DNA from 3 places in the Cellulomonas fimi ATCC 484 genome. Region 3 is predicted to be linked to each of the others. Evidence: riboswitches for the same ligand, from Rfam matches in the RefSeq annotation. Region 3 holds a riboswitch; each other region holds the start of a gene.
What was found. Region 3 has a riboswitch for S-adenosylmethionine ahead of CELF_RS05980 (LLM class flavin-dependent oxidoreductase). Riboswitches for the same ligand answer to the same signal wherever they lie in the genome.
Positions count from the first base shown of each region.

Region 1: another riboswitch for S-adenosylmethionine. It lies ahead of CELF_RS16175 (rhodanese-like domain-containing protein); the one in region 3 lies ahead of CELF_RS05980 (LLM class flavin-dependent oxidoreductase).
Region 2: another riboswitch for S-adenosylmethionine. It lies ahead of CELF_RS12195 (ABC transporter permease); the one in region 3 lies ahead of CELF_RS05980 (LLM class flavin-dependent oxidoreductase).

Region 1 covers NC_015514.1:3,583,233-3,587,310, reverse strand. The annotation lists gene CELF_RS16185 (TetR/AcrR family transcriptional regulator) at 1-180, shown strand, start outside; gene CELF_RS16180 (O-succinylhomoserine sulfhydrylase) at 340-1,605, opposite strand; gene CELF_RS16175 (rhodanese-like domain-containing protein) at 1,602-2,015, opposite strand; SAM riboswitch class I at 2,021-2,117, opposite strand; SAM riboswitch class IV at 2,237-2,351, shown strand; gene CELF_RS16170 (aminotransferase class V-fold PLP-dependent enzyme) at 2,391-3,806, shown strand; gene CELF_RS16165 (hypothetical protein) at 3,850-4,078, opposite strand, start outside.
Region 2 covers NC_015514.1:2,676,527-2,680,604, forward strand. The annotation lists gene CELF_RS20005 (GNAT family N-acetyltransferase) at 1-1,027, opposite strand, end outside; gene CELF_RS12190 (rhodanese-like domain-containing protein) at 951-1,373, opposite strand; SAM riboswitch class IV at 1,607-1,716, shown strand; gene CELF_RS12195 (ABC transporter permease) at 1,792-2,892, shown strand; gene CELF_RS12200 (ABC transporter permease) at 2,889-3,881, shown strand; gene CELF_RS12205 (ATP-binding cassette domain-containing protein) at 3,878-4,078, shown strand, end outside.
Region 3 covers NC_015514.1:1,296,419-1,300,496, forward strand. The annotation lists gene gtfA (sucrose phosphorylase) at 1-894, opposite strand, end outside; gene CELF_RS05975 (CsbD family protein) at 1,001-1,195, opposite strand; gene CELF_RS20360 (hypothetical protein) at 1,227-1,382, opposite strand; SAM riboswitch class IV at 1,665-1,772, shown strand; gene CELF_RS05980 (LLM class flavin-dependent oxidoreductase) at 2,077-3,228, shown strand; gene CELF_RS05985 (NtaA/DmoA family FMN-dependent monooxygenase) at 3,237-4,078, shown strand, end outside.

The DNA.
Region 1 (4,078 bases), 2.0 Mb from region 3:
ACCGCCCCGTACGTCGACCAGGTCTTCGACCCGGCCGCCTACCCGACGGTCGCGCGCGTCGGGCCGGTCGCGGGCGAGGCGAACCAGGCCGCCTACGACCCGTACCGGGCGTTCGAGTTCGGCCTGGCCCGCCTCCTGGACGGCATCGCCGTGCTGGTCGACGCCGCGCCCCGGGCGTGAGCGTCGGCCGGTCGTCCCGCGCGAGCACGGCCCTGCGGTCCGCGTGATTGCCGCGCGGGCCCGGGGCGCGTGCTCGTCTCACGCGACGCGTGGGCGCGGTGCGCCGGCTTCCCGGGCGTCGTGGCGATCAGCGACTGACGGGCGGTCGCTCGACCGGCGTCACAGCGCGTGGTCGAGCGCCTGCGCGAGGTCCTCACGCAGGTCCTCGACGTCCTCCAGGCCGACGGACAGGCGGACGGTCGACTCGGCGATCCCGACGGCGGCGCGGCCCTCGGGGCCGAGCTTGCGGTGGGTCGTCGTCGCCGGGTGCGTGACGATGGACTTCGCGTCGCCGAGGTTGTTCGAGATGTCGACGACCCGCAGCGCGTCGAGGAACGCGAACGTCGACTTCTTCGCGACGTCGGGGGTCGCGCCCTCGGGGACCCGCAGGTTCAGCGTGACGACGGTCCCGCCGCCCGTCTGCTGGGCGCGCGCGAGCTCGTGCTGCGGGTGCGACGGCAGGAACGGGTAGCGGACGGACGCGACGGCCGGGTGCTGCTCGAGCCAGCCGGCCAGGTCGAGCGCGGAGGCGGCCTGGTGGCGCACGCGCAGCGACATCGTCTCCAGCCCCTTGAGCAGCACCCACGCGTTGAACGGGGAGAGCGACGGGCCGGTGTTGCGGATGAGCGTCTGCACGGGGCCGCGCACGTACGCGGCGGAGCCGAGGATCGCGCCGCCGAGCACGCGGCCCTGGCCGTCGATGTGCTTGGTCGCGGAGTAGACGACGACGTCGGCGCCGAGGTCGAGCGGGCGGGACAGCACGGGCGTCGCGAAGACGTTGTCGACGACGACGGTCGCCCCCGCGGCGTGCGCGAGGCGCGACACGGTCGCGATGTCGACGAGGTCCTGCATGGGGTTGGACGGCGTCTCGAAGAACACGACGTCGGCGGGGGTGGACAGCGCCTCCTCCCACTGGGACGACACGTGCCCGTCGACGTAGTCGGTCCGCACGCCCCACGCCGCGAGGATCTCGTCGAAGATCACGACGCTCGACCCGAACAGGGCCCGGGCGGCGACGACGCGCGAGCCCTGCCGCACGAGCGCGGCGAGCGCGGTGAACACCGCGGACATGCCGGTCGCGGTCGCGTAGGCGGCCTCGGCGCCGTCGAGGAGGCGCAGGCGCTCCTCGAACGTCGACACGGTCGGGTTGGAGTAGCGGGAGTAGAGGAACCGGTCGACGTCGCCGGCGAACGCCGACTCCGCCTGCGCGGCGGAGTCGTAGACGTACCCCTGCGTGAGGAACAGGGCCTCGGACATCTCCTGGAACTCGGAGCGCACGAGCCCGCCGCGCACGGCGAGCGTGTCCGGGCGCAGCGTGGAGCGGTCGACGGACCGGTCGTCCCAGTCACCGGGGCCGGGCACGCGGCCGGGTGCGGACCCGCTCACAGCGTGGTCCAGGGCAGGCCCTCGGCGCGCCAGCCCACGTGCCCGCGCTGCCCGTCGGGGCCGACGTCGCCCTCGAACCCGCGCAGCACGTTGTACGCCGGGCCGAACCCGGCGGCGGTCGCGGCCTGCGCGGCGGCGACGGAGCGCACGCCGGAGCGGCACAGGAAGACGACGGGCCGCTCGTCGCCCGGCGTGAGCCCTGCCTGGGCGAGCTCGTCGACGAACCGCGGGTTGAGGCCCTGCGGGGTCGTCCACTGGACGAGCGCCGCGCGGCCGCCGAGGTCGCTCGCGTCGGGGACGCCGATCGTGCGCCACTCGCCCTCGGTCCGGACGTCGACGAGCAGCGCGCGCTCGTCCGACGCGAGCAGGTCCCACGCCTCCTGCGGGGTCAGGTCACCGGCGTAGCCCATGCGTTCCTCCATCGGTCCTGGCGGTAGCACCCTCGCCCGGGCGGGCCCGGGGGGTTGCTGCGGCGTCGTCGAGCCAGATCTCTCGGCCGCTCTGGATGGTTGCCGCGATGCTACGCGCGCTCGCGCCGCCGTGGTCAAGGGGCGGACACGACGTCCCGTCATACGAGACACGCCGTCGCTCTCGTTGACAGTCCCGCGGCCGTCGGAAACCCTCGTCGTCAGGTCATGAGCGCCAGCGCGAAGCCCCGGCTCGCTGGCCGGCAACCCTCCTCCGCGGTGGGGTGCCCCGGGTGACGACCAGGCCGACCGCCGCCCGGCGGACGGCAAGCGCGGGGACCGCCGTCGGTGCGGCTCCCACGGACCGTGAGGAGCACCATGACCGCCACCGCCGAGCACGCGTCCTGTGCCGAGGTCGACGCCGTGCCCACGTCGTCGACCCGCGAGCCCGTCGCCGCCCTGCTGCCCGTCGTCGGGGCGGACACCACCGTCCCGCTCGTCGACGGCACGCAGCGCACGTACGCGAACCTCGACTACGCCGCGAGCGCCCCTGCCCTCGAGGCCGTCGCCGCGCGCGTCACCGAGGTGCTGCCGCTGTACGCGTCGGTGCACCGCGGCGCCGGCTACCTCTCGCAGGTCTCCACCGCGCTCTACGAGTCCGCCCGGCAGACGATCGCCCGCTTCGTCGACGCGCGTCCCGACGACGTCGCGATCGTCACGCGGAACACCACGGACTCGCTCAACCTGCTCGCGGGTGTCGTGCCCGACGGCGGGCGCGTCCTCGTGCTCGACATCGAGCACCACGCGAACCTCCTGCCGTGGGTCGAGCAGTCCGGCCGCGGTGCCACGACGATCCTGCCCATCGCGTCCACCGTCGCCGGCACGCTCGACGCGCTGCGCGACGAGCTCGCCCGCCAGCCGTACGCGCTGCTCACGCTCACGGGCGCGTCCAACGTCACGGGCGAGGGCCTGCCCGTCGAGGAGGTCGTCGCGCTCGCGCACGCCGTCGGCACGCGTGTCGCCGTCGACGGGGCGCAGCTCGTGCCGCACCGCGGCTTCTCGCTCGCCCGCACGGGGGCCGACTACGTCGCCTTCTCGGGCCACAAGACGTACGCGCCGTTCGGGGCCGGGGCGCTCGTCGGCCGCCGTGACTGGCTCGACACGGGCACGCCGCACCTCGCCGGCGGCGGGGCGGTGCGGGACGTCCGCGCCGACCGCACGGTGTGGCAGCCCGCACCCGCCCGCCACGAGGCGGGGTCCCCGAACGTGCTCGGCGCGATCGCCCTCGCGGAGGCCTGCGACCGGCTCGCCGCGCTGCCCGCGGGGACGCTCGCCGCGCACGAGGACGCCCTGCGGACCCGCCTGCTCGACGGGCTCGCGACGATCGACGGCGTCGAGGTCGCCCGCATCTGGCCCGACTCCGCCGACCCCGTCGGGGTGCTCACGTTCACCGTCCCCGGGCACGACCCGGGGCTCGTCGCCGCGTACCTGTCGGCCGAGCACGGCATCGGCGTGCGCGACGGCCGGTTCTGCGCGCACCCGCTGCTCGCGCACCTCGGCGCCTCGGGCGGGGCTATCCGCGCGTCGGTGGGGGTCGGGACGACGAGCGAGGCGGTCGACCGGCTCGTCGTCGCGCTGCGGCAGTACCTGGCTCACGGCCCGTCGTCCCGGTACGAGGTCGTGGACGCCTGCTGGACGGTCGTCGACGACACCCGCCCGCTCGTCCAGGTGCACGGCCTGGACGCGCTCGCCGCGACGGCGGCGGCCGCGTGCGGTCCGGCGCTCGACGACTGAGGCCCGGCCCGGACCGGCCCGCGGCCCGCCGAGGCCGGGACCGTCAGGCGGGGAAGCGGCGGTTCCGGGCCCAGCGGTCCCACGGGCCGACGTGTGCCGCGACACCGTGCGCGTGCAGCCGCGCCACGGTCCGTCCGAGCGCGCCGACGACCTGACCGCGGATCCGGTCGGCGCGCAGCGTGCGGATCCCGACCTCGATCTCGGACCCGTCGGGCCCCTCGCCCAGCACCCGCACCGTCAGGACGGGGCCGGAGAACAGCTCGACCGGCTCG
Region 2 (4,078 bases), 1.4 Mb from region 3:
CGTACAGGCGGTGCGCGCCCGTCATGGCCGGCCCGGAGCTCATCACCACGCGGCGCAGCCCACGCTCGCGCGCCAGCTCGACGGCGAACCGCGTGAGCAGCGCGCCCACGCCCCGTCGCCGCGCCTGCGGGGCCACGGCGAGCAGCCGGAAGTCCAGCTCGCCGTCGCGGCCGAGCGGCGAGATGTGCGCGCCGGGCCGCGGCGTCGCGACGGTACCGAGCAGGTCGCCCGTGACCCGGTCCTGCGCGACCCAGACCTCGTGCTCACGGGCGCGCGTCGCGACGTCGGCGACCGACGCCCGGTACGAGTCGGTGAGCTCGTGGTCGTGTGCGTAGGCCTCGACCGACAGGCGTGCGACGGCGTCGTGCTCGTGCGGGGCGATCCGGCGCACCGGCACGCCCGGCCGCACGAGGGAGTGCACGAGGACGACGAGCCTGCCGACCCCGGGCACCACGGCACTCTCCCGCGTCGGCGTGCGCTCGAACCCGAGGCGCTCGTAGAGACGCTGCGCGCCGACGTTGCGTGCGCCCGTGTCGAGCACGACGGCCCGCACGCCCCACCCGCGGGCCCGGTCCACCGCCGCGACGACGAGCGCCGCGCCCGCACCGTGCCCCTGTGCGCCCGGCTCGACCGCGAGCAGACGGATCTCGGCCTCGTCCCCCCCCGCGCCTGCCGCGTCAGCCCGTGACCGGGCCGCAGCAGGCTGACCGTGCCGACCAGCCGGCCGTCGGCCGTCGCGACGAGCAGGTCCCCCGCGCTCGCCCGGGCGCCCGCGTCGAGCATGAGGCGGACCCGTGCGGGGTCGGTCGCGGCGCCGTACGGTCCGGCGTCGAACGCGCGCCGCGTCAGCATCCCGACCGCCTCGAGCTCGTCGGCCCGGGCGGTGCGGATCTCGAGCGCAGGCGCGCCGACGGTCGGCGACGCAGGCGCACGGGCGCCCGTCGGTGCGGTCACCGGATGCTCGTCGCGGCGCCGTCGTCGGCCTGCTCGACGGGCAGCCCGGCGTCGCGCCACGCCGGTGCCCCACCCTCGACGTGCACGACGTCCGTGAAGCCCTTGTCCCGCAGCGCGGCCGCGACCGGACCGGAACCCCGGACCGAGCCGCAGACCACGACGACGGGCGTGTCGAGCGACAGGGCCGGCACGACCCGCGCCGCCGAGTCGAGGTCGAAGGCCGTGTCGACCGCGTACCGGTCGACGACCGTCGCCCCCGGCAGGCTGCCCGTGGTGGCGCGGCCGGCGTCGCTGCGGACGTCGACGAGAACCGCTCCCGCCGCGACGCGCTCGGCCGCCTCGCCGGGGCTCACGAGGGGGGCGAGGGCACCGGCCTCGTCGAGGCTGAGGTCCTGGGCGGGGGCGGTGGATCGAGTCATGCCGGGCTCCTCGTGCAGCGGTGCGGCGGATGCCGTGCGGGCGGGCGGTCGAACGGCGGTCTGGGCGGGACGCACGCTCCGACGGCACTCCGCCCGCGTCAAGGGGCGGCCGGAGTCGTCTCGCAGGTCAAGACCCAGCGCGTGCACCGTGTCCGCGAGCGGCCCTTTCCGCATCGTGAGACAGCGACGACCACCCATTGACCGCCCCGACGGCCGTTCCTACCTTCACCGCCGGTCACGAGACCCGACGTCAAGCCCTGGCTGGTCGGGCGGCAACCCTCCGCACGTGGCGGGGTGCTCCAGGTGATGACCCGGCACGGCTTCGGCCGTGCAAGCACGCCGCCCGCCCTCGCGCGCCACCTCGGCGCACCGAAGGAGTCCGCATGACCACCGCCCCGCACCGTCCGGCGGCCACGCCGTGACGCGCTACCTGGTCCGTCGGCTCGGCCTCGCCCTGCTCGTCCTGTGGGCCGCGTACACGGTGTCGTTCCTCGTCCTGTACGCGCTGCCCGGCGACCCCGTGTCGGTCATGTTCGGCGGCGAGTCGAACGACGTCACACCCGAGCAGCTCGACGCGCTGCGCGCGGAGTACGGGTTCGACCAGCCGCTCGCCGCGCAGTACGTGAGCCGGCTGCTCGACGCGCTGCGCGGTGACCTCGGCACGTCGGTCGTGAGCAAGCAGCCCGTGACGACGCTGCTCGCACAGGCGCTGCCGCCGACCGCCGCGATCGCGGGCGCAGCCCTGCTGCTCGCGGTCGTCGGAGGCGGCTCGCTCGCGATCCTCGCGACCGCGACCCGCAGCCGCGCGCTCGCCGGTCTCTTGCAGTCGCTTCCGCCGCTCGGGGTCGCGATCCCGTCGTTCTGGTTCGGCCTGACGCTCGTGCAGTGGTTCTCGTTCCAGCTGCCGCTGTTCCCGGCGCTCGGCAACCAGGGGCTCGCCTCGGTCGTCCTGCCCGCCGTCACGCTGGCGCTGCCGACGTCGGCGGTCGTCGCCCAGCTGCTGTCCCGCAGCCTGCTGCACACGCTGCACGAACCGTACGTCGACACCGCGGTCGCCAAGGGCGCGGGGCGGGCCCGCGTGCACCTGCGGCACGCGCTGCGCAACGCGGCGCTGCCCGCCCTCACCGCGACGGGCCTCGTCGTCGGCGGGCTGCTGTCCGGCGCCGTCGTCACGGAGACCGTCTTCTCGCGCGCCGGGATCGGGCGTCTCACCGCCACGGCCGTCGCCGCACAGGACATCCCCGTGGTGCAGGGCGTCGTGCTCGTCGCCGCGACGGTGTACGTGCTCGCGAACCTCGCGGTCGACGTCGTCTACCCGCTGCTCGACCCGCGCATCGTCGCCGCCGGCCGTGCGGTCCCCACGACGGACGACGCGGGGCGCGACGACGCGCGCGACGACACCGCGGCCGGCGCGTCGGCCGGCCCGGGCCGCGGCACCGACCCCGCCCACGACGCCCACGGCCCGGATGCCGACGCGCTCGTCGGTGTCGCGCCGCACGCCGCCGGAGGACCGCGATGAGCTCGCTCGACAGCCTCACCGGCGCGCAGACCCGCCGCCCCGACGGGTTCGTCCCCACCGCGCTCGACCCCGACGCGCGCGCCGACGACTTCACCACCACCGCGGCCGAGCGGTTCGCCGACGCGGTGCGCGCGCACGACGACGAGCTCACGCACCGCGGCCCGTGGCGCACGCGCCTCGAGGACCTCGGGCGACGTCCCGGCCTCGTGCTCGCGCTGCTCTGGTCGCTCGCGGTGCTCGTCGCCGCGTTCGTGCCGACCCTGCTCGCACCCGGCGACCCGCTGTCCGGCGTGCCGGCCGACAAGCTCCAGCCGCCGTCCGGGGCACACTGGTTCGGCACCGACCAGCTGGGCCGCGACCTCTACACGCGCGTCGTCCACGGCACGCAGCTCACGCTGCAGGCGGCGCTCGTCGCGGTGCTCGTCGGCCTCGTCGTCGGCGCGCTGATCGGGCTCGTCGCCGGCTTCGTCGGCGGGCTCGTGGACGACGTCGCGATGCGCGTCGTCGACGTGCTGCTGTCGATCCCGGCGCTGCTGCTGTCGCTCGCGCTCATCACCGTCCTCGGGTTCGGGTCCGTGAACGTCGCGATCGCCGTCGGCCTCGCGAACGTCGCGTCGGTGTCGCGGATCATGCGCTCCGAGGTGCTGCGCGTGCGCACGTCCGGGTACGTCGAGGCGGCGCAGGCCGGCGGCAGCCCCTGGTGGACGGTCCTGCTCGGCCACGTGCTGCCCAACTCCGTCGGCCCGGTCGTCGTGCTCGCGGCGCTCGAGCTCGGCGCCGCCGTGCTGGCCGTGTCGTCGCTGTCGTTCCTCGGCTACGGCGAGCCACCGCCCGCACCCGAGTGGGGCGCGCTCGTAGCCGGCGGGCGCGACCACCTGCGTACCTCGTGGTGGCTCACGACGCTGCCCGGCCTCGTCATCGTCGCGACCGTGCTCGCCGCCGGCCGCGTCTCGCGCGCGCTCGACGGCGACCCCGGGAGGAACCGATGACCGTCACCGTCCCCGCCCCGCACGGCACCGGCACCCCCGCGCCCGAGCGGCTGCTCACCGTGCGCGACCTGGCCGTCACCTACCGGACCCGGCGCGGCGACGTGCACGCGGTGCGCGACGTCTCGCTCGAGGTCGACGCCGGCCGCACCGTCGCCGTGGTCGGCGAGTCCGGCTCCGGGAAGTCGACGACCGCCGCC
Region 3 (4,078 bases):
GTCGATGACGCCGATGCCGTCGTGCGTGTCCAGCACCGTGACCGCGTTGCGGGGGCGGTCGCGCAGCCAGCCGGCCAGCGCGGTTCCGTCGCCCGCGTACAGCGCGTGCAGCACGAGCGGGGGGAGGGCGAAGTCGTAGACGAGGTCGACGGCGCGCCCGATCTCGACCTGGCGCCGGTAGTAGGAGTGCACCTCGACGAGCACGTCGACGCCGCGGGCGCGCGCCTGCGCGGTGAAGTCCTCGATGAAGGCGAACGTCTCGCGCGTCATGAAGCACGTCGTGCCGGGCGTCTTGACGGCGTACCCGACGGCGTCGAGGCGCACGAGCCCGACGCCCGCGGCGGCGACGGCGTCGAGGATCGACGTCAGGTAGGCGCGGCCTGCCTCGGAACGGACGTCGACGTCCACCTGCTGCGGCGTGAACGTCGTCCACACGTACCGCAGCCGGTCGCCGAGCCGCAGCGCCGTGAACGGCAGGCCAGGACGCGGGCGGTAGATCCGGGCGAGGTTCTCCTCGCGGGCGCCGTCGGGGAACACCGACGACAGCGTGAGGAACATCGGCGCGAAGGGCGACGCGTCGCCGCGCGCCCGCACGTCGAGGAACGCGGCGGACTGCGCCGACACGTGGTTGACGATGAGGTCGACCACGACGTCGTGCGTGCGCGCGAGGTCCCGGACGTCCTCCCACGTGCCGAGCCGCGGGTCGACGGCGGTGTGGTCGACGGGGTCGAAGCCGGCGTCGGCGCCGTCGTAGGGCGTGAAGAACGGCAGGACGTGCACCCCGCCGAACGCGCCTGCGAACGGCTCGGAGCGCAGCAGCCGCGCGAGGCCGGGGAGGTCGCCGCCGAGCCGGTCGGCGTAGGTGATGAGCTGCACGGCGTTGCGCGTCGCCACGTCGGCGTCCTCTCTGACGCGTCCGGGGAGCCCCGCCGGGCTGTGGGCGGGCGGTCCGCGGCGGGGCCCGGTCCGGTGTCCCAGGCCGGGCCCCGCCGAGCGGCTGCTACTTCTTGAAGGCGTCCTTGACGTCGTCGACGGCGTCGGCGGCCTTGTCGCCGGCCTGCTTGACGTTGGCCGACGCCTGGTCGCCGCGGCCCTCGGCCTCGAGGCGCTCGTCGTCCGTCGCGCGTCCGACGCCCTCCTTGACCTTGCCCTTCGCCTCTTCGGCGGCGTGCTCGATCTTGTCGTCGAGACCCATGGTGGGCTCCTCTCCGGTCGTGGCGGTCGGGTCAGACGGCGCGTCGTCCGCGCCCGACGAGCCAGCCGATGAGGCTGACGACGAGCAGGATGACGCCGATCCAGAGGAGGACCTGCGCGGCTTCGACGGCGACGCCGAGGACGATCATGACGACGCCGGCGATGATGAGGATGAGCCACAGAGCCATCGGACTGCCTCTCTCGACTCGGCGGCCTCGTGACCACCGACCTGACCCGGTGACCAGGGTTCTTCGGTCACCACACGACATCGTCCTGCCGCAAGGGGCGTCTCGCATGTCGGGCGAGGGGCGCGGGCGGGTGGTATTCGGATCGCCGTCCGCACGGGTGCCGGCCGGCTCCGGCGTGCGCGGTGGACACCGCTGTCCACGATGTGAGCCGCGCCCGGCAGATAGTTGACCGATCCAGTCGGGTTTTCTACTGTTCTCGGCACCGGGGTCCGACGGGTCCGGGGTCATGAGCTCCAGCACCAAGCCCCGGCTCGCTGGACGGCAACCCTCCCGCGCGGCGGGGTGCCCCGGGTGACGACCAGGCCGTGGACCCCACGGCAACGGCGCGGACGCAGGCCCAGGGCCTGCCGTGAGGAGAGAGCGATGAGCAGCGGGCGAGCACCCCGGCACGCAGCCGGCCTCACGTGTCGCTGTCGCCCCTGCACGCCCTCCTGTCGCGCCCGCTGAGCACCCCGACGACACCGTCGCCGGCCGGCCACCGGCCCCCCGCACAGGCACAGGCTCCCGCGCAGCCCGAGCGCTGACGCGCCGTCGCGGCCCCTGCCGCACCCGTCCCACGCACCCGCCACGCCCCGGTCCGGGCGCGCACCCGCGCGTCCGCACCGCCGCGCACCCCGAAACGGATGGCACCCCCATGACCGTCTCTCCCCGCAGCACCCACCTCGGCCTCGACCTCTCCGACGCCGGCCCGCACCCCGAGGCGTGGCGCACGTCCGGGTCGGAGCCGCACCGGCTCTTCGACCCCGAGCGGCTGCGCGAGCTCGTCGACACCGCGCAGCGCGCGACGCTCGACTTCGTCCTGTTCGACGACGCGTTCGCGCTCCACACGAGCCGCAACACCACGTTGCGGGGGCGGCTCGACGCGGCCCTCGTCTCGGCGCGGCTCGCCCCCCGCAGCGCGGGCATCGGGCTGGTCGCGACGGTCGACACCACGCACACCGAGCCGTTCCACGTCGCCAAGGCGCTGCAGACGATCGACCACGTCAGCCACGGGCGCGCCGCCTGGCAGGTCGCCTGGTCGACGTCGCCGCAGGTCACCGCGGCCTTCGGACGCAAGCAGGTGCAGGACGAGGCCGACGCGGTCGCCGAGGCCGACGAGGCCGTCGACGTCGTGCGCAAGCTCTGGGACAGCTGGGAGGACGACGCGGAGATCCGCGACGTCGCGACCGGCCGGTTCGTCGACCGCGACAAGATCCACCGGATCGACCACGAGGGCGTCCGGTTCGTCGTGCGCGGGTCGTCGATCACACCGCGCTCGCCGCAGGGCCAGCCGCCCGTCGTCGTGCGTGCGACCTCGTCGCCCGCGCGTGCCTTCGCCGCGCACCAGGCGGACGTCGTCCGGATCGCCGTGACCGACCGCGCGGACGCCGCCGTGCAGCGCGCCGAGATCCGGGCCGCCGCCGCGGCCGTCGGGCGCGACCCCGACGAGATCCGGGTCCTCGCGGACGTGCTCGTCGTGCTGGGCGGGACCGCCGCCGCGGCACGCGAGCGCCTGGCCCTGCTCGACGCGCTCGCCGGCGACGCACGCCGACCCGACGGGTACGCGCACGTCGGGACGGCCGCGGAGCTCGCGGCGACCGTCGAGGACTGGACGGTCACGGGCGCGGTCGACGGGTTCGTGCTGCGGCCTGCCGCGCTGCACACCGACGTCGACGGCATCGCCGACGAGGTGGTCCCGCTGCTGCGCGCCGCGGGAGCGTTCCGCGACACCTACCCCGGCACGACGCTGCGCGACACCCTCGGGCTCGCGCGCCCCGCCTCCCGCTACGCCTCCGCGATCGCCTGAGCCGCGCCATGACCGTCCCCCGCAAGCAGGTCCACCTCGGCGCGCACTTCCCGGGCGTCAACTCGACCACCGTCTGGACCGAGCCCGACTCGGGCAGCCAGATCGACTTCGCGTCGTTCGAGCACCTCGCCCGCTCGGCCGAGGACGCGCGCCTCGACTTCTTCTTCCTCGCCGAGGGCCTGCGCCTGCGCGAGCACAAGGGCGAGATCTTCGACCTCGACGTCGTCGGGCGGCCCGACACCCTGCCCGTGCTCGCCGCGCTCGCGGCCGTGACCGACCGGCTGGGCCTGGTCGGCACGATCAACACGACGTTCAACGAGCCGTGGGAGGTCGCGCGGCAGTTCGCGACGCTCGACGTGCTCTCGGGCGGGCGCGCCGCGTGGAACCTCGTGACGTCGCCCGACGCGTTCACCGGTGCGAACTTCCGCCGCGGCGGCTTCCTGCCCTACGAGCAGCGCTACGAGCGGGCCGCCGAGCTCGTCGCGGTCGCCCGCGCGCTCTGGGACTCGTGGGACGACGACGCCGTGCTGGGCGACCGCGAGGGTGGTGCGTTCCTGCGGGACGTCGAGCACGTCGGCCCGCACTTCCAGGTGCGCGGCACGTTCCCGACGCCGCGCGGCCCGCAGGGGCACCCGGTGCTCTTCCAGGCCGGCGACTCCGGGCAGGGTCGCGACTTCGCCGCCGCGACCGCGGACGTCGTGTTCTCCATGCACTCGACCTTCGAGGACGGCCGGGCGTTCTACCGGGACGTCAAGGACCGGCTGCCCGCGCTCGGCCGCCGGGAGGACTCGCTGAAGATCCTGCCGGCGACGAGCGTCGTGCTCGGCGACACCGCCGAGGACGCCGCCGA